3 regions of the Clostridium sp. 001 genome follow, and region 1 is predicted to be linked to each of the others. Evidence: riboswitches for the same ligand, from Rfam matches in the RefSeq annotation. Region 1 holds a riboswitch; each other region holds the start of a gene.
The links. A riboswitch is a leader RNA that binds a small molecule or an ion and turns the genes downstream of it on or off. The one in region 1 is predicted to bind cobalamin.
Positions count from the first base shown of each region.

Region 2: linked by a shared signal. The riboswitch ahead of B5S50_RS14005 (ABC transporter substrate-binding protein) and the one ahead of B5S50_RS01180 (hypothetical protein) in region 1 are both predicted to bind cobalamin.
Region 3: linked by a shared signal. The riboswitch ahead of cbiQ (cobalt ECF transporter T component CbiQ) and the one ahead of B5S50_RS01180 (hypothetical protein) in region 1 are both predicted to bind cobalamin.

Region 1 covers NZ_CP020473.1:253,115-260,746, reverse strand. Annotated here, with positions in the region: gene B5S50_RS01190 (Ig-like domain-containing protein) at 1-1,000, shown strand, start outside; cobalamin riboswitch at 1,186-1,369, shown strand; gene B5S50_RS01185 (hypothetical protein) at 1,500-1,979, shown strand; cobalamin riboswitch at 2,129-2,315, shown strand; gene B5S50_RS01180 (hypothetical protein) at 2,622-3,116, shown strand; gene B5S50_RS01175 (Ig-like domain-containing protein) at 3,177-7,112, shown strand; gene B5S50_RS01170 (Ig domain-containing protein) at 7,081-7,632, shown strand, end outside.
Region 2 covers NZ_CP020473.1:3,002,812-3,010,443, forward strand. Annotated here, with positions in the region: gene B5S50_RS13990 (GTPase domain-containing protein) at 1-128, shown strand, start outside; gene B5S50_RS13995 (hypothetical protein) at 131-1,186, shown strand; gene B5S50_RS14000 (YARHG domain-containing protein) at 1,200-1,982, shown strand; cobalamin riboswitch at 2,065-2,244, shown strand; gene B5S50_RS14005 (ABC transporter substrate-binding protein) at 2,472-3,419, shown strand; gene B5S50_RS14010 (iron ABC transporter permease) at 3,445-4,494, shown strand; gene B5S50_RS14015 (heme ABC transporter ATP-binding protein) at 4,494-5,324, shown strand; gene ytaF (sporulation membrane protein YtaF) at 5,313-5,936, opposite strand; gene B5S50_RS14025 (Ig-like domain-containing protein) at 6,232-7,632, shown strand, end outside.
Region 3 covers NZ_CP020473.1:945,059-952,690, reverse strand. Annotated here, with positions in the region: gene B5S50_RS04250 (cytochrome b5 domain-containing protein) at 1-206, shown strand, start outside; gene B5S50_RS04245 (hypothetical protein) at 242-508, shown strand; gene B5S50_RS04240 (DUF503 domain-containing protein) at 640-930, shown strand; gene B5S50_RS04235 (cell wall-binding repeat-containing protein) at 1,221-2,732, shown strand; cobalamin riboswitch at 2,917-3,092, shown strand; gene cbiQ (cobalt ECF transporter T component CbiQ) at 3,330-4,109, shown strand; gene B5S50_RS04225 (energy-coupling factor ABC transporter ATP-binding protein) at 4,122-4,958, shown strand; gene B5S50_RS04220 (methyl-accepting chemotaxis protein) at 5,191-7,224, shown strand; gene B5S50_RS04215 (alpha/beta-type small acid-soluble spore protein) at 7,339-7,536, shown strand.

The DNA of each region.
Region 1 (7,632 bases):
TAATTATACAACGCCTAAAAATTATCCTAAATCTCAAAGTGTAAAAGATGGAGATTATCTATTATTTTTTTATGCTAAAAATTATGATGATTTATTGCCTAGTTATGACTCAATTCAAAATGATTTTGTAAATGTAACTGTAAAAAATGTGCAAAAGGATAATAGTTTCAGTGAACAGGTTACTGTATTGAATAATAATTCTATTAATGCTGCAATCATGGAAGGTTTAAAAAAGCATGGACAAGATTTTGATAAATCTTCTCTAGCAGCAGGAGCTTTAATGTCAAAAGATGATACGCAGTTTTGGAGTTACACTTTAAATGGTGACAACAGTACTTATAATCAAAAGGATACACAACTAAAAGATGGAGATACAATAACAACATTTAAAGATGATGGTCAGGGCATAAAAGAAGTAGAATCTATAGCTTTAGATAAAATGGAAGCTAACTTGACAGAAGGAGATATACTGCAGCTTACAGCAGTTGTAACACCAGAGAATGCATCTAACACGAAGGTAGATTGGTCAAGCAGTGATTCTACGGTAGCAGCAGTAGATGAAAATGGAAAGGTAACGGCATTAAAGGCAGGGACAGTAACTATAACAGCGGTATCCGAAGACAACAAGGACGCAAAAGCACAGTGTACAATTACTGTTACGGAAAATAACACACCAAAACCAATAAAGATAACTAATCTTATAAAGGATAGTTCATTTAAATTAGGTGATGATGCAAGAGTATATATAAAGGCAGAAAATAATTCAGGTAAGGATCAGGATGAATCGCTTATAGTAGCACTATATGATGAAGGTGCTAAATTCATCAACTATGTATGTGGAAAACAGACAATAAAAAATGGAGATTCATCTATTTTGACAGGTATTATGAAGCTTCCAGAAGAGGGAATATATAAATTAAAGGCATTTGTATGGGACAGCCTTGAAAATATGAATCCCCTTTCAGATATTATAGATATACCTGTTCAGTCAAATAAATAAAAGATTTTTATAAGATGGGTTTTGCTAATATTTCTAGCAAAACTCATAAATTTTCAATAATGTATACTTGCCTTCAACTAAATTTAATCCTATTCCATCAAATAGAAGCATCTTATATTTTAAAGCTAAAAAAATGTATTTGGAGATTGACATTAAACTGTAATAGGTATAAATTATAATTAAGTTCTATAAAGATAAATATGGGTTTAATCTAATTTGATTAATTAAAAGGGAATCAGGTGAAAATCCTGAACTATCCCGTAGCTGTAATAGAGGAGTTTTAGTACATTATGCCACTTAAATATTGGGAAGGCGTACTAAAATGGTGAATCTTGAGTCAGAAGACCTACCTATATTTTACACAAATATCTCTACGAGTGATAGGGGGAGTGTTATAATGATAGTTTTGTTAGATTTTCTATGACTAATCAAACTTTTTTATACTATTTCCTTTTAACGCTTTTGTTAAAAGGAATTTTTTTTTAAGGGAGGATTTTTTATGAATCATTATTTTTATCAGACGCAGTTTTCTGAATATAAACCAGGATTGATTTCTTATTTAAATAAAAGTAATAAAATAAAAGTAAAAATTAATAATGTATATTTTTATAAGTATCTCAAAAAAGTAGTGGGATTTTATAAAGAACTTGAAAATTATTATGATGTTTATTCATTAAAAGAAAAAGAAATTGTGGAACAAGATGGAATAAATATTCAAAATATTAATGAAGTTCTAAAGCTTGATATGTATTTGTATAACATTATAAGTATGTATCAAGACGATACTATATTTGAAGAAGATTTTGAATTTAGTGATAGCTTAGAGAAATGGATTCATTGTATTGATGAAAATACTTTACTTGCATACTTTAACAGCGGTTATGACGGAGATACTTTAAATGACAAAAAGATATTCTGTGATTTTTTACCTCAAAAAATTAAATTTAACAATTTGGAAAAACAAGTTAATATAATTTAAAAATAAATATACAGTTATTTTTACAGCTTAAATAGGCATATAGGTATTTTGGTTCATAAAAAATTCTATGAGCAAAATAGAATTCCTTATAGAAGATTATGTTGACTTTTGAAAAATTATGTACTAACCTTAATATAAAGATAATAAAAATTTAATATTTAGTATTAGGTGCTGTCAAATGCGATAGTTAAAAGGAAAAGTGTAAAAAGCACTGCAGCCCACCGTTACTGTATGGAGGATGAAACCCTAATTATGTCACTGGATTTTTATATCTGGGAAGACAGGGGAGTAAGATGAATCTGAGCCAGGAAGCCTGCCTGATATGTTGTTAATTCTTTCGGAGGGGAAGATGTTACTATATTTAAGCTGTTTATAATTAAAAGTAAACGGTTATATTGACATGAGAGAACCCTAGTGGTTCTTTTTTAGTTTATTAGTCATATATAATGCTTATGTAATAAAAGGGACTTTCGAAGGAAGGTCTCTTTTATTATGGTGCACCCAGCATGGACGCAATTTAAAGGGTGAAAGTCCCTAGTATGGGTTGATAGTACCAAAGTGCATAGATTAAGACAAGGGTGTCCATGGTGACGCGGAATTTGAAGGAAGTCGGCGGCAAAATACATAAATTGAGGTGAGAAAATGAACAGATTTAAAGATTTAACAGGAAAGAAATTTGGACGTTTAACAGTTATGTCTGTTGCAAATAAAAAATATAAAGATAGGGGTGTTATTTGGAACTGCTTATGTGACTGTGGAAACAAAGTAAAAGTTAGAGAAAGACATTTAATAGATGGTGGAACTAGAAGTTGTGGATGTTTGATGATAGAACATACTAAAATTATTCAGGTTAAAGCAACTAATGTAGATAGATTTAAAGGAACAAAAATTGGCCAATTAACACGCAAAATTTCTTCTAGTAATTCTAGTGGTTACAAAGGTATTAATTGGGATAAAAAAAGAAGTAAATGGAGAGTTCGCTTAACTCTTGCAGGAAAAGAAAAACATTTAGGATATTTTGATAAATTGGAAGACGCAATAGAATGCAGAAAAAAGGGTGAGAAAAAATATTTTAAGCCTATAATTGAGGAATACAAAAAGTCCTTTTCAGGAGGTGGTGTACAAGCAAGAACCTAAAAAAATAATATTAAGATTAGTTTATATTACATAATCTTATAATTTAGAAAGGAGAATGAAATGAAAAAGATATGGAAAAAGGTCAGTTTTGTTATGATGCTTATATTTACATTAATGACATTTGCACCATACCCGGTTATAGCAGATACTCAGGCAGCATCAACTCCATCTTTAACTGAGGATAAAGATGGAAATTACACTGTAAGTTCAGTACAAGATTTAAACAAGCTTAGGGAAGATATTGATAAGGGAATAGACTATTCGGGTAAAAATGTTCTGTTAACTCAGGATATTGATGTAGGTAAATCTGAATTACCTTTGAAATCTTTTACAACACAAAATACTTTTAATGGTACTTTTAATGGAAAATTTCATACTATAAGTAACTATAATGATCCTAAATCCGGCTTGTTCAATATTATTAATAAAGATGGTATTGTGGAGAATGCTAGGATTGATGCTAACGTAGTTATTGAAGGTGATAAAATTGAAAATTATGGACTAATTGCTAATGAAGCAAGTGGAACAATTATTCGCTGTTCTTCAACAGGAACAATTACAAATAAGGTTAAAGTTTTTTTTGAAGCAGGAATAGTTGCTAGGGATACAATTGGACAAACAAGTAGTATTGCAGCTGGGTACTTAAAAGATTGTTACAGTAATGTAATTATTGATAATCAATCATCAGAGGAAATGGTGGGATATGCAGGAATTTGTTCAATGGGTGGTGAACAATTAGATCACTGCTATTTTTATGGTGAATTTACAGGAAATTATACTGGTGAACATAGCGATAAATGCCAACCAATCCTATGTTCAACCTATTATGATAGTAAAACTGGAGTTACCACAAGTGCAGAAAATTGTGCGTATGATAAAGATGTATTAGGGTACACCCCATCTTCTTCTGATAATGGTAACCCCAAAGGTTATACAACTGCAGAAATGAAAAATAAAGATACATATACAGCTCTAGACTTTGATTTTGATAAAACCTGGAAAATAGATTCTTCAAATAATGGATATCCATATTTAAATTCAGAAAACACACAAAAAACAGCAGCAAAAGTGACTGTAGATGTGCAGGTAACGGCTGATGATAAAACTTATATTGTTCCTACTTCCCCAATTATTTATAATACAGATGATAGTCTTAAGACAACGGCAACTTTTAAAATAGTCCCAAGATCTGATGAAGATAAAGAGCTAATAAGCAAATATAATGTTAGCGTAACCTATAGTGGAGATGTATTTTTAAATGCACCAACTATTGGAGACGTGCCTATAGATATTGATACCAGTAAGGTTAAGATAAATTATAATTCAAATGAGGATTATCAGTTTGTACTTGGTAAAGTACTTCCATCGACTGCTAAACTCCTTGATAATGGTGCAGCAGGACCTACACAAGATGAACAAAAACAGCAGATTGAAGATGCAAAAAAGGCAGAAGATATTCTTTATACCAAATTAGGCACCAAGCTAGGTATTGCAGGAGATGTACCTGAATTTAGCTGGGGTGGAGACAAATCTGCGGCTCCAGGAAAAGAAGAAACTGTTACTTTTTCAGATGAGGACTGGGGAATATTTTCATCGGCCCGTTCTGGCTATAAGGGAATAAGGGCAGGATATTATGATGACTGGTTTAAGAGTATACAGACAGGCTTGCAGAAAATGAAAGATGCAGGGGTAACTGCTCGGGATGTAAAGATGACGGAATGGGAGAAGTTAGTTCTGGCAATTACTGCTATAGGCTATGATCCAAGAGATATAAAAGCTTATGATTTAATAGACATAATTTCAAATAAGGAGTATGTGAAAGCATCAAATCAATATTTTACGCCGCAGTATGCAATTTATGCATTAACTTCTCGTAATTATATTAATCTTATTCCTAATGATGGAAAGCACATTACTAAAGATGATTTAGATGGATATATACATGAATGGGCCAAGGGTGCACTTGGGTCAAAAGGTGCTGATGGGTCAGCAGTAATAGGAAATACTACTCCTGATATGTGGACTATGAAATTACAACCAATTGCAGCTTATTGTAATCCAGATGCAAAACCAGGAGACAAGTACTATGACGTAAAACAGGCTATGGATCATGTATTTGCACAGTTTTCAAATGCCCAGACTTATAAGGGATCTTTCTGGGGCGGCAGTGTAGATCTTGATGGCAAAATTGATTTAAATAATGCCTGGACCAATGCCCAGGTGTATATGACACTTGGAATGGCACATGCCAATATTTTTGACAAGATGTATATAAAAGACGGCAAGACTATTTTGGATGGTGTACTTGAGAAGTTTGATGTGAAAAATGGTACTACTGATTTTGATAATTCATCTTATGAATCTGCACAAATATGTAGGGGATTGGATTCGCTTGTACGTGCAGCTGAAGGCAGAGTCTCGATTTTTGATTGTACAGATGTCAAAGATTCTACAGTCCCTGTAAACAATGCCATAGCAGCACTGCCGGATGTATATAAAATTACTTCAGCTGATAAGGAAAAGGTTGATGCCGCAAGAGCTGCATATGATGAATTAAGTGATGTTAAAAAAGCTTCAATAAAACAGGAAACGATGGATAAATTGACTGACGCAGAGAAAAAGCTGTCACAATCACAGCCAGTAAAAGTAACAGGAATAGGTCTTGATAAAACGAGTGCAGATCTAATGAAAGGAGATACACTGCAGCTTACAGCGGCTATAACGCCTAAATATGCAACTAATACAAAAATAGATTGGTCAAGCAGTGATCCTACAGTGGCATCAGTGGATGAAAATGGAAAGGTAACAGCATTAAAAAAAGGAACAGCCGTAATAACAGCCGTATCTGAAGACAACAGGGATGCAAAAGCACAGTGCACAATAACAATAAAAGAAAATGTAAGTGTGACGGGAATAATTCTCGACAAAACAAGTGTTAAGTTGATACCAAAAGCTGCATTGCAGCTTACGCCAACCATAACACCAAACGATGCAACTAACCAAAAGGTGGATTGGTCAAGCAGTGATCCTGCAGTAGCAGCGGTAGATAAAAGTGGAAAAGTAACGGCAATAAAAGTAGGAACCGCAACTATAACGGCAAATACTGAAGATGGAAATAAAACGGCATCTTGTGCTGTAACAGTTGTTGATGGTCAGGGAGCTATTGTTATTAATAATGTAAAGTTGAAAAACAAACTTGCCCTAGCAGCAGGAAAAGACAGTGACTATGAGGGATATTTCACACCGGATGATCTAGCATCTATAAAAGGAACTATTGACCTTTCAAATTTAGATATTACCGATAGTGATATGGATGTAATGAAATATCTTAAAGGAGTATCAGCTATAAACCTGTCGGATAACAAAGATTTAACAAACCTTAGTTTTAAAAAACTTAAATTTGACTGGACAATACCAAAGGGTTTGGACTTTAGTGGATGTACAGGTATGAAAGACATAAAAAATAAAATGTTTGCATTTACTTCTAGTAAACTGACTTCTATTAAATTACCTGAAGGAATACCAAGTATTCCTTTTTCATGTTTTTCAAATAGTAAACTTTTAGCTTCTGTAGAAATTTCAAATACGGTTAAAAGTGTAGGCAACTTAGCTTTCAGTGGCTGCACGTCACTGGAATATATGAAAATACCAGGTAGTGTAACACAATTGGGGGGCGGTTGTTTTTCGGGTTGTACCAATCTTTCTGTATTAGACTTAACGGATACAAGTTTTACTAAGGACAATACTAAAGACACAAAATATCCTGATTCTACCACGATAATTTGTGGTAAAAGTGCTAAACTATCACCCGGTCAGATATCAATAAAAACAGGTGGAGTTAAAAAAATTGCAAATGAAATTCCATCAGATAAAGGGGTTGTATGGGGAAGTACTGATGCAAATGTGGCTAAAGTTTCAAGTGAAGGTGTAATAACAGGAGTTAATCCAGGAACGGCATATATTTATGCAAAAACAGATTTCATGTTTTTCAAATAGTAAACTTTTAGCTTCTGTAGAAATTTCAAATACGGTTAAAAGTGTAGGCAACTTAGCTTTCAGTGGCTGCACGTCACTGGAATATATGAAAATACCAGGTAGTGTAACACAATTGGGGGGCGGTTGTTTTTCGGGTTGTACCAATCTTTCTGTATTAGACTTAACGGATACAAGTTTTACTAAGGACAATACTAAAGACACAAAATATCCTGATTCTACCACGATAATTTGTGGTAAAAGTGCTAAACTATCACCCGGTCAGATATCAATAAAAACAGGTGGAGTTAAAAAAATTGCAAATGAAATTCCATCAGATAAAGGGGTTGTATGGGGAAGTACTGATGCAAATGTGGCTAAAGTTTCAAGTGAAGGTGTAATAACAGGAGTTAATCCAGGAACGGCATATATTTATGCAAAAACAGATGATGATAGTTATGGGGGAGTTTGTGCTGTAACAGTAACTAAGGATATACCGCCACAGACAGTAAGCGTAACAGGCATGAGCCTTGACAGGACAAGT
Region 2 (7,632 bases), 1.9 Mb from region 1:
CTTCTCTGGGTTCTAATTCCAATCATCTTGAAATAGATAGAAGCAGCAGTATAAATCCTATTAGAGTGGATGAGCCTTTTTTGTGGCTGCTTTATAAAATGAATTATCTGGATGGGGGCAGGGAATAGATATGATAGAGCAGCAGTATTATACTAGGGAAAAAAGAGGAATATTTAGCAGTACTCCAGGTTATGATACTATTGCAAAAAGCAGCGAACTTGAGGATGAATTCATAAAAGACACTATTCACAGTTTATGCTTTTATGCTGCTCCTGCATTTTTAGCCGGAGAAAAAGATTTAAGTAAATATCCTAAGGCACTTTTTTATGCAAATGCTGGAGATGGAGAAATTATAATAGGACAGTCAGCTTTTGCAGGGAAGGACTATACCTTAAAAAGGAATAGGTATTTTACTCACTGCTATATAATACCTGAGAACGAAAGAAAGTTATACATAGAAAATCCTGAAAAAATAATATACGCCTCAGGATTTGTAGAAAATTATGATATGGATAAGGGAACTTCCATAGAAAGTTTGAGAGAAGTGAAAGTTGATAGAACTTATGATGTTTTTAACTCTATAGAAGACTTGTTTTTAGTTGCTTCCATAGATAAAAATATATTTATAAATATGGTAAAAGCTTGTTTTGATGCAGCTGCTTTTAATAAAAAGATATATATTGTGGTTTCTTATAATAAAAATATGGATAAAGTTATAAAAGGAATACTAAAATATTTGTATAGGGCACTTCCTTTTGCAGTAAGGAGAAAGGTTGGTTTTACAACTTATGTGAAGCAGCCTGAAATAAAGGAGTTTATAAATATTGAATTTCTCCTTGAAGGAAGCATAAAAAGGCTTACTCAAGATGTAAAAGCAGGATATGTTTTTGATATGGCAGATAATAATTTCTATCTTGAAGGAATTGATGAAAGACATCATATTTTTATAGACTTTGTTATGAATAATATAGAAAATGAACGGGTTTTAAATGAATTTTTTATTCAGGCAGATAATGATTGTTCTAGAGAAAAATTTACCATTGATATGTATGATAATATTTTATGCCCATCTTCTCAAAATGAAGAAGTTAAAGAAAGTCCTATATGTATGAAGGAAAATGAACAAGTTGAACATAAACATAATCTAGTGTATTTTTTAAAGAAGTTATTTTCAAATAAAGATTAGAGGTGACAAGTAGATGGCTAAATGTAGAGAATGTGGTACAGAGCTTAATGAAAATGATAAGTTTTGTGTATACTGTGGTGCAAAGCAGGAAAAGGGACATGAAAGAGAAGAGGATAAAAATGACGATACAAAATACTATGGAAAAGAAAATAATAACTATAAAAAAGAAGATAAAAAGCATGAGGATAGTTTAAAAGACAGCGATACTTTTGATTTTAGTTCATCTCATGGACAAAAGAGGATAGATAGAAAAGATAAAGAGGAATTTACCAAGGAATTAGATGATACTCCAATTAAGGATAAACGGCCATTTAATTTCAAAATGATAGGTATAACTATTTTAACTATAATTGTATTTGTTGTTGCCTTTAAGATGGTATCCTCACTTATAAGTAAAGGTCCCAGCAAAAATGTTTCAAATGTGGAATCCAAGCAAAACGTTTCTTCTGATTTAAATAATAATGATGAAAATGATTCAGATAATAATTCAGGAGAATACGTGATACCTTACAGCAATACAAGGGCACTTACTAGTAATGACCTGAAAGGTATGAGTAAAAAGCAGCTGGCACTTGCTAGAAATGAAATATTTGCAAGGCATGGCTATACATTCCCTACAGAACCATATAAGAGTTATTTTGCAAGTAGGTCCTGGTATAAGCCTAATCCTAAGTATACCAATGATGGCAAGGAACTTTCTGCTCTTGAGAGACATAATGTAAAGGTCATATTAACAGCAGAAGGCCGTGGAAAATATGTATCACCTGGATATGATGCAGATTATTATAAAAAATAGGCTGGTTATTTCTTTGAAAATGCCTGGGGTATAAAAAGTAGAATTTGATATAAAATAGGAGAAATGATATACTTATTCTATAATTTAATATTGAATTTTAGGTACTTGATTGTTAAGTTTAAAAGGGAAATAAGTGAAGAACTTATGCGGTCCCGCCACTGTAATGAGGAGTATATTTATGAATTTGCCACTTGGGAACAGGGAAGGCGTAAATATACAATGAATCAAAGCCAGGAGACCTGCCTAAAATTTACGGATAGCTTACGTGGATAGGCTTTAAAGTAAAATAATTTACTTAAAAACTGTTATCTATGGGTAATAGTTTTTTTCGTTTATCCGATGACTACCTGCTCTAATACACCCACTTTTCCAAGTGGGAGTAAAAGAGCAGCTACGTCTCTGGATAACGATTTCTAAGCATCAGGTGGAGTTAAAACTCCATCTGATACTAAGAACTCTGTTTATTTAATTAATTGGAGGGAGTAACTAATGTTTAAGAGTAGCAAAAAATTTGTTTTACTAATTATGATTACGATTACGGTGTTTTTAGCAGGATGCGGAGCATCTAATACAAGCAATTCTAATATAGACAGCAGCAAAAGTGAATCTGTTAAAAATACCACTTATCCTTTAAAATTAAAAGATTCAACTAATACGGAAATTACAATTCAAAGTGAGCCTAAAAAGGTGATATCTTTATCGCCTAATGTTACAGAAACAATTTATGCATTAAACAAACAAAATCTTTTGGTAGGTAGAACTGACTTTTGCACTTATCCTACAGAAGCTTCTAAAATACCATCTGTGGGTACTATAACTGACCCAAGTCTTGAAAAAATTGTTCAGCTTAAACCGGATGTGGTAATAGCTACTAATTTAACTAAACCGGATATTTTAAAAAAGCTGCAGCAGCTTAATATAAAGGTTTTAACTATTTCAAAAAATGAAAGCTTTGAGAATACTTATAACAATATAGAAAATGTAGGAAAAGTATTGAATGCTAATAAAAAGGCATATAGTATAGTTTCAAATATGAAAGAAAAGGTTAAAGTTGTACAGGAAAAGGTAAAAGGAAAGAGCACCCCTACAGTATATTATGTAGTAAGCTATGGTACAAGTGGTGATTTTACTGCGGGAAAAGACACTTTTATAGGCAAGATGATTGAAATGTCAGGAGGCAAAAATGCTGCTTCTGATGTTACAGGTTGGAATTACAGCCTTGAAAAGCTTGTTGAAAAAAATCCTGATATACTTATATGTTCCAATAAATTTAATAGCAAAAATGGAATTAAGTCTACAAAGGGCTATAAAGATTTAGATGCTGTAAAGAAAAATAAACTTTTTGAAATGGATGAAGATATTATAAGCAGACAGGGACCTAGACTTGCAGATGGATTAGAATCCCTGGCAAAGATAATTCATCCTGAAGCATTTTAAGTATATATAAGAGAGGAATGTGCTTATGAAATTTTCCCGGAAAAAGCATTTTAAGTTGTTTTTTTGCATTTGCATAGTAATATTATTTTTTTCGGCAGTAATATCAGCTATGCTTGGTTCTGCAGACATATCCTTCAAGGAAACACTATATGTGATACTAAGTAAAATACCTATTGTGGGAAATTTAGTTTCTACAGCAAGTATGTCACAAAATCACATGCTCATAATATTACAGATACGTTTACCAAGAATAGTAACTTCAGCATTAGTTGGAATGGGATTATCAGTAGTAGGTGCATCCTTTCAGGCAATATTTAAAAATCCAATGGCAGATCCTTACGTACTTGGAGTATCTTCAGGGGCTGCTCTTGGAGCTGCAATTGGATTTATGCTGCAGCTGGATACTTTGCTTCTAGGGTCTACAGCCATTACTATGATGGCTTTTGTAGGGTCTATTGCAACTACTGTTTTGGTTTATAACATAGCCAGGGTAAAAAACAAGATACCACCAACTACACTGCTTCTGGCAGGTGTTTCTGTGAGCTTCCTTTTATCTTCAATAATATCTATAATAATGGTATTCAACAGACAGCAGGTTGAAAAAATTGTTTTTTGGACAATGGGAAGTGTTTCTGCAGCAACCTATAATCAAATATTGATGCTAATACCTTTCATATTCCTGGGTATAATTATAATACTTTTATTTTCAAGAGATTTAAATATAATGCTTACAGGGGATGATACTGCTAAAAGTTTGGGCATAGAAGTTGAAAATGTAAAAAAAATAGTACTTGCTGTTTCTTCAATAATTGTTGCAGCCTGTGTGTCTATAAGTGGTGTAATAGGATTTGTAGGACTGATAATTCCTCATGCAGTGCGTATGGTATTTGGACCTGACCATAGGGTGCTCTTGCCTTTCTCATTGATAATTGGAGCTGTGTTTATGATTATTTGCGATACGGTGGCAAGAACTATAGCTGCTCCTTCTGAAATACCTGTGGGCGCTGTAACTGCTTTATTTGGGTCTCCATATTTTATTTATCTTTTAATAAAATCTAAAAAGAGAGTGATATAATGAATAATTCAAATTTGTGTGCAGTTGAAGTTAAAAATTTAAATTACAGTTTTGATGAAGTTGATATACTTCATGATATAAACATAGATTTTAAAAAAAATAAATTTTATTCGATTATAGGGCCTAATGGTTCCGGTAAAACTACTTTACTCAAAAATATTGCTAAAACTTTAAAGCCTTATAAGAGCACGGTTTTTATAAAAGATAAGGATATACTTGATTTAAAAAATAAGGCACTGGCAAGAAAACTTGCGGTAGTTCCCCAAAACAGTGATTTGAATATGGATTTTTCCGTACAAGATATAGTTTTGATGGGAAGAGCTCCTTATTTTTCGAAACTTCAAAGTGAATCAGAAAATGACTATGTGATTGCCAAACATGCTATGGAAATGACTAATACTTGGAAATTCCATGACAAGTATATAAATCAGCTTAGCGGTGGAGAAAAGCAGAGAGTTTTAATAGCAAGGGCGCTTACACAAGATACAGATATTATACTGCTGGATGAACCCATATCTAATCTTGACATATACCATCAGATTGAAATTTTGGATAATGTTAAATCACTCAGCAAAAAGATAACAGTTATAATGGTACTTCATGATTTAAATTTTGCAGCCCAGTATAGTGACCATGTAATACTTGTAAATAGCGGAAGAGTTGTGATGCAAGGTGCTCCTCGGGAAGTACTCACAGAAAAAAACATAAAAAAGGTGTATAAAATAAATGTATGCATAATAAAAAATCCAGTTACTGGGAAGCCCTATATAATACCCATAGGACAGGAAAGGGACTATCCCAATAAGCAAAATGGAAATTTAAATGATTAGTTCATAGATACCTAAAATTATAATACTAATGCCAGACACAAAAGGAGCATATTTCCCGAAAAATTTAGACAAACAGCTGCTGCCTATAACACATCCTGCAACTAGGCCTGTTGTACTGAGAATGAAGGTAAATATAGTTGCAAGTAATATATTGATACCGGTTATACTTGCGCCTATACCTACTCCAACATTATTTATTGTGAGGGCGAAGGCTAGAAATATAGATTCTTTAACATCTATATAGCCTGAATTATCAGCGTCAACTATTTCTGGATTGTCCAAAAGATTTTTATAGGGTAAAAGATTATTTTCAGCATTACACAGTTTTTCGTTTTCATTACAGTGCTCTTTTATAACAGCGTCAATTATAAACCATATGCCCATTACTATCAAAAAACCGCTGCCAATGATATTGGCTATATTTTCAGACATAAACTTAATTAGAAATTTACCTAGAACCATAGATAGAAATGTTCCTGCAGTAGCAATTAGGGCTATTAGAATAGTACTTAATGGACTAATTTTCATTTTTTTAATACCATAGGATATTCCTACAGTGAAACTGTCTATATTTGCGGATAAGGCAAATAAAAATGAAGGTAATAAGTGCATTATGTTCCTCCTATAGTATGGTTACTCCTATAGTATATTCATAACAAAATACAATGCTACCACTATTTATCTGATGACTACCTGCTCTAATACTCCCAATAAGTAAGATTCATTGATTTTTCCCTTGAAAATTATGTATTTATAAAGATCATATGGAATAAGTGGTGTAATATACATTGTCCACCTATTGTTGATTTTGAGGAGATAATATGGTAATATACTGGTATATTAAAAGTCAATAGAAATTTGCAAAAAATAGAAAATTTTTTTTGCTTATCTGAAAGGAGAGAAAAAATTGATTAAAAATTTAAAAAATCTTTTAATGTTTGCATCAATTGTTGTAATGTATCAGCTAAATCCGTGTAACATTGTACTAGCGAGTGATATTTCTAATACAACTCAATCCCAAACTCAAGTAGTATCGACTAAAGACAATTCAAAATCTCAAACATTGCAAGACACATCTAAAATTTTAGCATCACAAGAGGAATCTAAATACATATCAGAAAGTAATTCTAGTTCTCCAGTAAGTGAAAGCAGCGGTAATCTTTTGCCAGCAAATGCGGATAATGTGGACAACGTTCCTGTGGATAAAAGCTGGATAATTCACTTTAACCAACCTATAGATTTGTCTTCAGCCAAAGAAAATGTAAAAATTATAAACAAAAAAACTAATGCAGAAGTGCCTATAAATATATCTTTAAGCAATTACGATAGTTATATGACTGTATCTACAGTTTCAGATTATGATCCTGAAAGTTATTATATATTGAAAATTGATAATAACTTAATGGGTAGATATAATAAAGTTTTAAAAACTGCTCTTACCATGAATTTTAAAACTGGGGCAAAAATAGAGAATATAGATAATATCAGTGTGTCAATAAATCAAGGTGATAGTTATAAGCTGCCTGATGAGGTAACTGCAGTTATGTCTGATGGAGGAAAAGTGCAGATAGGAGTTGAATGGAATAAAAAAGTAAATACCTTAGCTTCACCGGGAAATTATGTTTATCAAGGACAGGTAAAAGGATATAGTAAAGAGGTTGATTTGTCCTTAACTATAAACCCTTCCACTAAAAATGTGGATAGTATAGCTTCTACTTCTATGTGGATATGGGAACTTCAAAATCAAGTGGATGCTTATGGAGGCATAGATAATTTAATAGCAAAATTAAAATCTATGGGAATAAATAACGTGTGTATTAAATACAATGAGGGTTCCAAGCCTTCAGGTGGAGGCACCAATTTCAGAGATGATTTTTTAAAGTATGTTGGATATTTCAAAGAGGCAGGATTTAAAGTAGGAACATGGGGTTACAATCATTTTGATGATGTTCAAGGTGAGGGTAATTTAATTATAGAAGCATTAAATAACAGTGATTACTACGTATTTGATGCAGAAGATGCTGTAGAAAATAAAACCGAGCAGACAGAGGAAATATGTGAGCTTATAAGAAGCCAGTGTCCTAATGCAATAATTGGGTATACATCTTTTCCAATAGCCAGCTATCACCAGAATATAGCTTATTCAGTTTTTAACAAATACTGTGATTTTTCAGCACCTCAGTGTTATTGGGGAGAAATGCAGTGGTCTGTAAATAGATGTTTGGATCAAATGGCTGCAGATTATAAAGCTTACGGATTGGACAAGCCATTGTATCCTATAATACAAACTTACAGCATAAATTATGAA
Region 3 (7,632 bases), 690 kb from region 1:
CAAAATACAATGGTGCTGGTGGCTCTCCGGCGTATGTTGCTGTAAATGGAATAGTGTATGATGTGAGTTTGTCTCCTGTATGGGGTGGAGGGACGCATTTTGGTCTGTATGCTGGAAAAGACTTAACTTTACAATTTAGGGCATGTCACAGTGGAGAAATAAAGATATTAAATGGTCTACCTAAAGTGGGAGAGTTAAAAATTTAATAACAAATTAGTTTTGAAAAAGGGGTAAATAATAAATGCATGATATGATTTTATTGAGTAAAATATCTAGGGCTTTAAGTGAATGCTGCAGTTCAAATAAGATTTTAAAGATAGGTAAAGTAGTTATAGCTGTAAATAGTTACAGTCATGTTAATGAAAATAATCTTTATGATTATTTGAGAAACTATAATGAAGACATAACTGATGAATCAACAGAAGTTAAAATTGAAATTGAAAATTTGCCTGATCAAATGGCAATAATTAAAAATATAGAAGGTTACCAATATGAAGATGAAAAGTAGAAATGATATTAGCAATTTGGAGGGCATAATTGAAGAGATTATTTGTGCTATTGTAAAACTATTTCTATAATCAAAAGTTGACAGGAAAACAGAAAGCAAATTATACTTATAATGAAAAGATGGTGAAACATATGAAAATATTGCTTATGAAAATTACCTTGAGAGCATCTTGGGTTCATTCATTAAAAGAAAAAAGAATGGTAGTAAAAAGCATAGTTCAAAAGTTAAAAAATAAGTTTAACGTATCTGTGGCAGAAGTTGATGAGCAGGATGTTCATCAAATGATAGTTATAGGAGCTGCAGGAATATGTGGAACTTCTGCACAAGTAGATTCAACAATGGAAAATATCATAACTTTTGTAGAAAATAATACTGACGCAGAAATAATAGATATTCAAAAAGAAGATGTTGAAGGTATATGAAGCAGCGTTTAATTAATAGTTAAGAATGAAGAATTAATAGTTAATGTGGATTTTTCTCCGTTACACTACAAAAAATATTTGATTAAGCTTTTCATCACTCGTTTCGCTAAAGCGAAATATTGATGAGTTATATAAATTTAAAGATTTTTTGCGATAGCTAAAAATCATCCTTCACTATTAATTTTTCATTATTAATTCTTAACTTGCGAGCTTTGCTTCACAAGGTTTTTATATTAAGTCAAAATATCGTATGTGTGAAAGCTGATTACTAAATAATAAGGGGTGTACATATGAGAAAAAAATTAATTGTTTTACTTTCTGTTTTTATGTTTATATTTATATTTTTTGGTGCAAAAGCTAGTGCAGCTTCACCAGAATCTATAAGATTAGGTGGACAAGATAGATATGGAACCTGTTCACAAATAGTAAATCAAGGCTGGAAAAATTCCAACTATGCAGTTATTGTGAATGGATATAACTTTCCAGATGCTTTAAGTGCATCAACCTTAGCTAAAAAGTATAATGCACCAATACTTTTAAATGGCAGTGATAGACTAGAGAATACTACAATTGAGCAAATAAAGAGATTAAATGTTAAACAAGTTTTTATTGTAGGAGGCACTGGAGTTATAAGCAATGAAGTTGACGATGAACTTCATGAAATGAATATACCAACTGAAAGATTTTCTGGACTTAACAGAACTGAGACCTCTGTATCAGTGGCAAATCAAATAGGGATATATAATGGAATAATCTTAACTACAGATAGTGATTATACTGATGCACTTTCTATAGCTTCTATAGCTGCAAAATTGCAGATGCCAATTATATTAGTCCCAAAGGATTCAGTACCAGATTCAGTAAGTCAATTGGTAGAAAGTAAAAATATACCGGTAACTTATGTATTGGGTGGACAAGACATAATAAGTGATGCTGTGTCATCTAAGTTTCCAAATGTTAAGAGGATTTCTGGAAGCGATAAATATGAAAGAAATATAAATATAATAAATGCTTTTTCTGATAAATTTGATTTTAGTTCGATTTGTCTGGCTTATTCAGAAGACTTTGCAGATGCTTTAAGCGGATCAGCTTTTGCTGCATTAAATTCAAATCCGATAGTTTTGGTAGGAAGCAGTACAGCTCCTGTAACACAATGTTTTATAGAAAATAAAAGCTTTAGTAAGTTATATGTATTTGGCGGTGAAGCTGGGATAACTGGAGACATAGTGGCAACTTTGACAAATGGCAAAACGTCGGACAAGCCTCAACCATCACCTGAGCCACAACCGCAGCCGCAGCCAGAACCAGTTGACCCATCACCTGAGCCGACTACACCAACAGATACTTCTGCTTCCCATTCTGAGTTGCAGAAAAATCTTTATAATTATCTTAGCGATGAAGATCATAGACAATCAGTTTTAAATAGAGCTATTGAGCTTCACGGTGGTGACACAAGCAATAACTGTGTATATTTTCAAAGTGAAGCTTTGAGAAGATCAGGACTTACTGATTTGCCAGAGTGGGTATGTAATACTGTACAATTTACATCACAACTTTTACAAAGAGGGTGGACTAAGTGTGAGGATTTAGCAAAACTTCGACCTGGTGATATATGCTTTACAACGAATGGTCCAAGCCATACCTATACTTTCATGAAGTGGTGTGACCCAAAAAGTTATGATTATGCTTATATATGTGATAATCAATCTAATGAATATGGAGGAAATGTTTATCATAAGAGAAATGTGGATTTTGCTACAGTATTAAAAGATGCTATTGCTTATTTTATGTATGAAAACTAGATTCGTGGTATTTCTAAGTAAAAGACTCATAAAAGTGAAAAATATATGTGCCATTTTACAATAATGAATTTCCAAATTACGAATTGCAGGGCATTAAGTAGCATACTTGACATGAAAGAAATATTGTGAGAAAATTGCATTAAATAGTTATATATCATAATTAGAAAAGCAATTATTGATAAAAGAATATAAAAAAGATATAGGTGCATTATTATGCTGAAAAGGGAAGCCAGATGGAAAGTCTGCACGGTCCCGCCGCTGTGAAAAGAGGAGTCCTTATTATATGTCACTGGGAAACTGGGAAGGCTATAGGGATGATGATCTTAAGTCAGAAGACCTGCCTATGTTGCTTTAGGAACCATTAAACTCTACGAGTGATAGGGAGGTGACCTTTGTTATAGTATATTATTTCAGTTATTATAATTTACCCTTCCTAGGTTTCTCTAGGAAGGGTAAAATCGTTTACGAAAAGATTATTAAAAATTGGACGTCCTGTAACGTGATGAAGAATTAGGTGTTTTTTCTGCAGGATTGATAGTTGGACATTACTGGGGAAAGATGTTCGGCAAATTAAAGTCAAAGGGGAAGAATAAAATTATGGAACTAGCTTCATTTAGAAAAATGTATGATAAAAATAGTTTTTTACATTGTTTAGATGGGAGAGTCAAAACAGTTTTGTTTTTAAGTGGTATTATTATTGCTACTTTCCTTTCACATTGGTATTTGGTAACTTTTTTATGGGTGCTATCTTTATTTGGGTATTATACATTACATTTGCCATTGAAAAGGCTTGTAAAAAGATTACTCATACCTTTTGGAATAGCCTGGATTGTATTTATAAGTATGCTTTTTACTAATGGTAGTCATGTTTTAACTTATATCTCATTTGGAAGTTATCATTTATATATTTATAAAGAAGGACTTGACCTTGGAATTTTACTAATGCTTAGAATAATGGCAGCTGTTAGTTTAGCTTGTGTACTATCATTTTGTACGCCTATGATTGAAATACTTGAAACCCTTAGAATATTTAAAATGCCATCTATAATAGTGGACTTGGCAGATATGATGTATAGGTATATATTTATTATTGAAGAGACGGGAAAAAGTATGAGACATGCTCAGTTGAGTCGTATGGGATATAAGTCTAGTTGGTTTCATCAGATTAAAGATACTGCGGAAATAGCAGTCTATGTTATAATACAATCTTTAGATCGAAGTATAAGAGTTTATAATGCCATGCTGTCAAGGGGATATAATGAAGATAGTATAGAAGCTAAATTTTTTACATATCCAGTACCTTCTAAGGATTTTGGACTTGGAGTAGTAGGTGTAATTTTATTGATTGTTCTAATTATTGCAAATGTATTGATTTAAAGGAGAATGTTTATGGAAATTATTGATGTGTCTCAAGTTAGTTATGCTTATGGTGATGGGAGTATGGCACTTAAAGATATTAATATGAAAATAAAAGGTGGGGAGAAGGTAGCAATACTTGGCCCAAATGGTGCGGGAAAGTCTACACTTTTTCACCTATTTAATGGGATTTTAAAACCTACATCTGGAACTATCACTGTAAATGGTATGGAAGTATGTAAAAGAAATTTAGTAGAGATTAGGCGCAGTGTGGGAATGGTATTTCAGGATTCTGATGACCAGCTTTTTAACCCTACAGTCAGGCAGGAAATTGCCTATGGACTTTTAAACATGGGATTTAATGGAAAAAAGTTAGAGGATACTATAGAGTGGGCTTTAAAAACAGTGGGAATGTCAGGTTATGAAGATAAAAGCCCTCACAATTTAAGCGGTGGACAAAAAAAGAGAATTGCACTTGCAAGTGTACTTGCTATGAAACCAAAAGTTATGGTATTGGATGAGCCAACCGCAGCACTTGATCCACGAGGAGTGCACAAATTAATTAGACTTTTGGATTCTATAAATAAAAAACTTGGAATTACTTTAATTTTTGCAACACATGACGTGGATACAGTTCCACTTCTTGCGGATAAAGTTTATCTTCTAGATAGAGGAAAGATTATAATGGGGGGAACTACTGAAGAAGTATTTAATAAAAAGGAAATTATTCGTAAGATTAATTTAAGACTTCCTAGAGTAGCACATTTAATTGAAATTTTAAATAAAGATGGAATTTTAAATGTGGATGATTTGCCCCTTACAATTGGACAAGCGAAAAACTTGTTGGAAAAAAGTAAAAATATTTTTTGAATTTTAATAATTTACAATTTTCACAGAATATATTTTATAGCTTATCTTATTTAAGAGAAGTTGTATGAGAATACTTAGTTGTGGTATTTTTATATAACTTCTCTTTTACTATTTAGCACACTTTTTTGTAAAATATTTTTAATGTTTAAGCTTTGAATTTAAATTAAATTAAACCTAAAGCTCAAATATACGAAAATAGAATTAATAGATTCAAATATGGAAGGAGAGTATTATGTCTATAAAAAGAAAAATACCAATACTAATAGCAGCTATTATTGTTGTTCTAATGTCCATAACGACTTTTTTTGTTAGCAATCGATCTAGCGGCATAGTGGAAGAGAAAACTAATAGTGAAATACTAGGGATAACTGGAAGCTCTTCAGAAACTATAAGTGTGATAATAGAAAAAGAAGCTTTGGCAGCTAGAATTTTTTCAGAAAAAAATGTAGTTAAAAATTTAATGAAAATAAATGAAGATTCTCCGAATAGTGAAGATTTTAATAAACAACGACAGGATATGAATTTAACGTTACAGGACTATGTAAAAAAATCTAAAAATCTTGAACACGCATTTTTAGTAGATACTAAAGGAAATATAATTTCAGATAGTGACAAAAGCTACATAGGTAAAAGTTTAAGTGATAGGTCCTATAATAAGCCTACCCTTGAAGGTAAAAGTTCTATAAGTGAGATAGTTCTATCAAAAATAAGCAATAAACCTATAATAGTTTTTACAAATCCGATTAAAGCAAATGATCAAATTTTGGGATATGTTGGAATGGCCATATATGGAACTAGTTTTTCAAAATATTTATCTGGTATCAAAATAAGTGAATTTTCATCTAGTTACAGTTTATTGATGGATAACAAAGGTAAAATAATTTATCATCCAACTAATAGCAAAATAGGTAAACCGATTGAAACACCTGAAATAAAAGCTATAGCTGATAAATTGAATAGAGGTGAAAGTATAAAAGGGGGTTTAGTGAAATATGTTTTTAACAAAGAGGAAAAAATAGCAGGCTATGGAGTTATACCTGAAACAAACTGGGTTATAGTAATAACTGCTGACAGGTCAGAGATGCTCAAAGATATAAGAGCTACAACTTATGCTATAATACTTATAGCAATGGTGTTGTCAATTATAGCTATAGGAATAGGTTATGCATTTTCATTAAAAATTACAAATCCTATTATAAAAATAGTTGATCTTGTAAATAAAACAGCTAATTTGGATTTAAAATATGATAAAAGTTTTGAAAAACTATACAAATATAATGATGAAGTTGGAACAATGTTTCGTGCTATGACAAACATGAGAAAAGTATTGAGGGAAATGGTTGAAAATATGAAAGAAGCTTCAGGCACAATAAGTTCTAATGCAATTATGGTTGAAAATTTAATTGCTGAATTAAAAGGGTATGCTGAAGAAACTGCATCAGAAAGTGAAAATCTTTCAGCAGGCATGCAGCAAAATGCAGCTACAGTAGAGGAAGTTTCAGCATCTTCTGATGAAATGAGTGGGACAGTGGATTCTATGGCTAAAAAAGCTGCAGATGGTTCAACTAATGCTAATAGTATTGCACAGAGGGCAGAAAATTTAAAACATGATGCTGTTAGATCGAATGAAAGTACTAATGAAATATATACAGTAGTGAAAAGCGATTTAGAAAAAGCTATTGAAAAATCTAAATCTATAGAAGAAATAAATTCCCTCTCTATTGATATACTTTCAATAACAGATCAAACTAATTTACTTGCTTTGAATGCTTCTATAGAAGCAGCTAGGGCTGGTGAAGCTGGTAAAGGCTTTGCTGTAGTAGCTGAAGAAGTTCGCAAACTAGCTGAAGAATCTTCGGCAACAGTTAGTAACATTCAAATTGTAGTTGGTAAGGTTACAGAAGCAGTAGAAAATTTGTCAAATAATTCTTCAAAAATTCTTAATTTTATTAATGAAACTGTTTTGAAGGATTATGATAAATTAGTAAAAACAGGTAATCAGTATAACGAGGATGCTGAAATAGTAAGCGATTTCATGGTTGACTTTAGTGCTGTAGCAGAAGAACTAAGTTCCTCTATTGAAGGAATAACTAATGCTATAGGAGAAGTAGCTAATACTGTGAGTGATGGTGCTAGAGGTGTCACTGAAATAGCTAGTAAGGCAAGTAGTATAAATGAAAAATTAAGTGACATAAAATCTACTGCTGAAGATAATAAAAAGAGTGCAGATAATCTGCAGGATATTATAAACAAATTTAAAATTTAACTTTTTTGTTATTAATTCAATAGAGTATTAATTTTGAAATTGCACAAAATTTAAATACACAACTAATAAGTACTTCAATAAAAATCTATCAAAATCCTAAAGGGGGAATTAATTATGGCAAGTAGAAGTAATAGAGCATTAGTTCCAGAAGCAAAAGAAGGTCTGGATAGATTTAAAATGGAAGCAGCAAGAGAAGTTGGAGTAGATTTAAAAGATGGATATAATGGTGATATTACAGCAAGGGAAGCTGGATCAGTAGGAGGACAGATGGTAAAAAGGATGATAGAATCCTATGAGCAGAATTTAAAGTAGTAAAATATTAAAAAATAGACCGGGCGATTGAAAAATCTCCCGGTTAATTTTTTATATGAAAGGTTTTGTGGTGGTATAATATATATATTTCAAAAA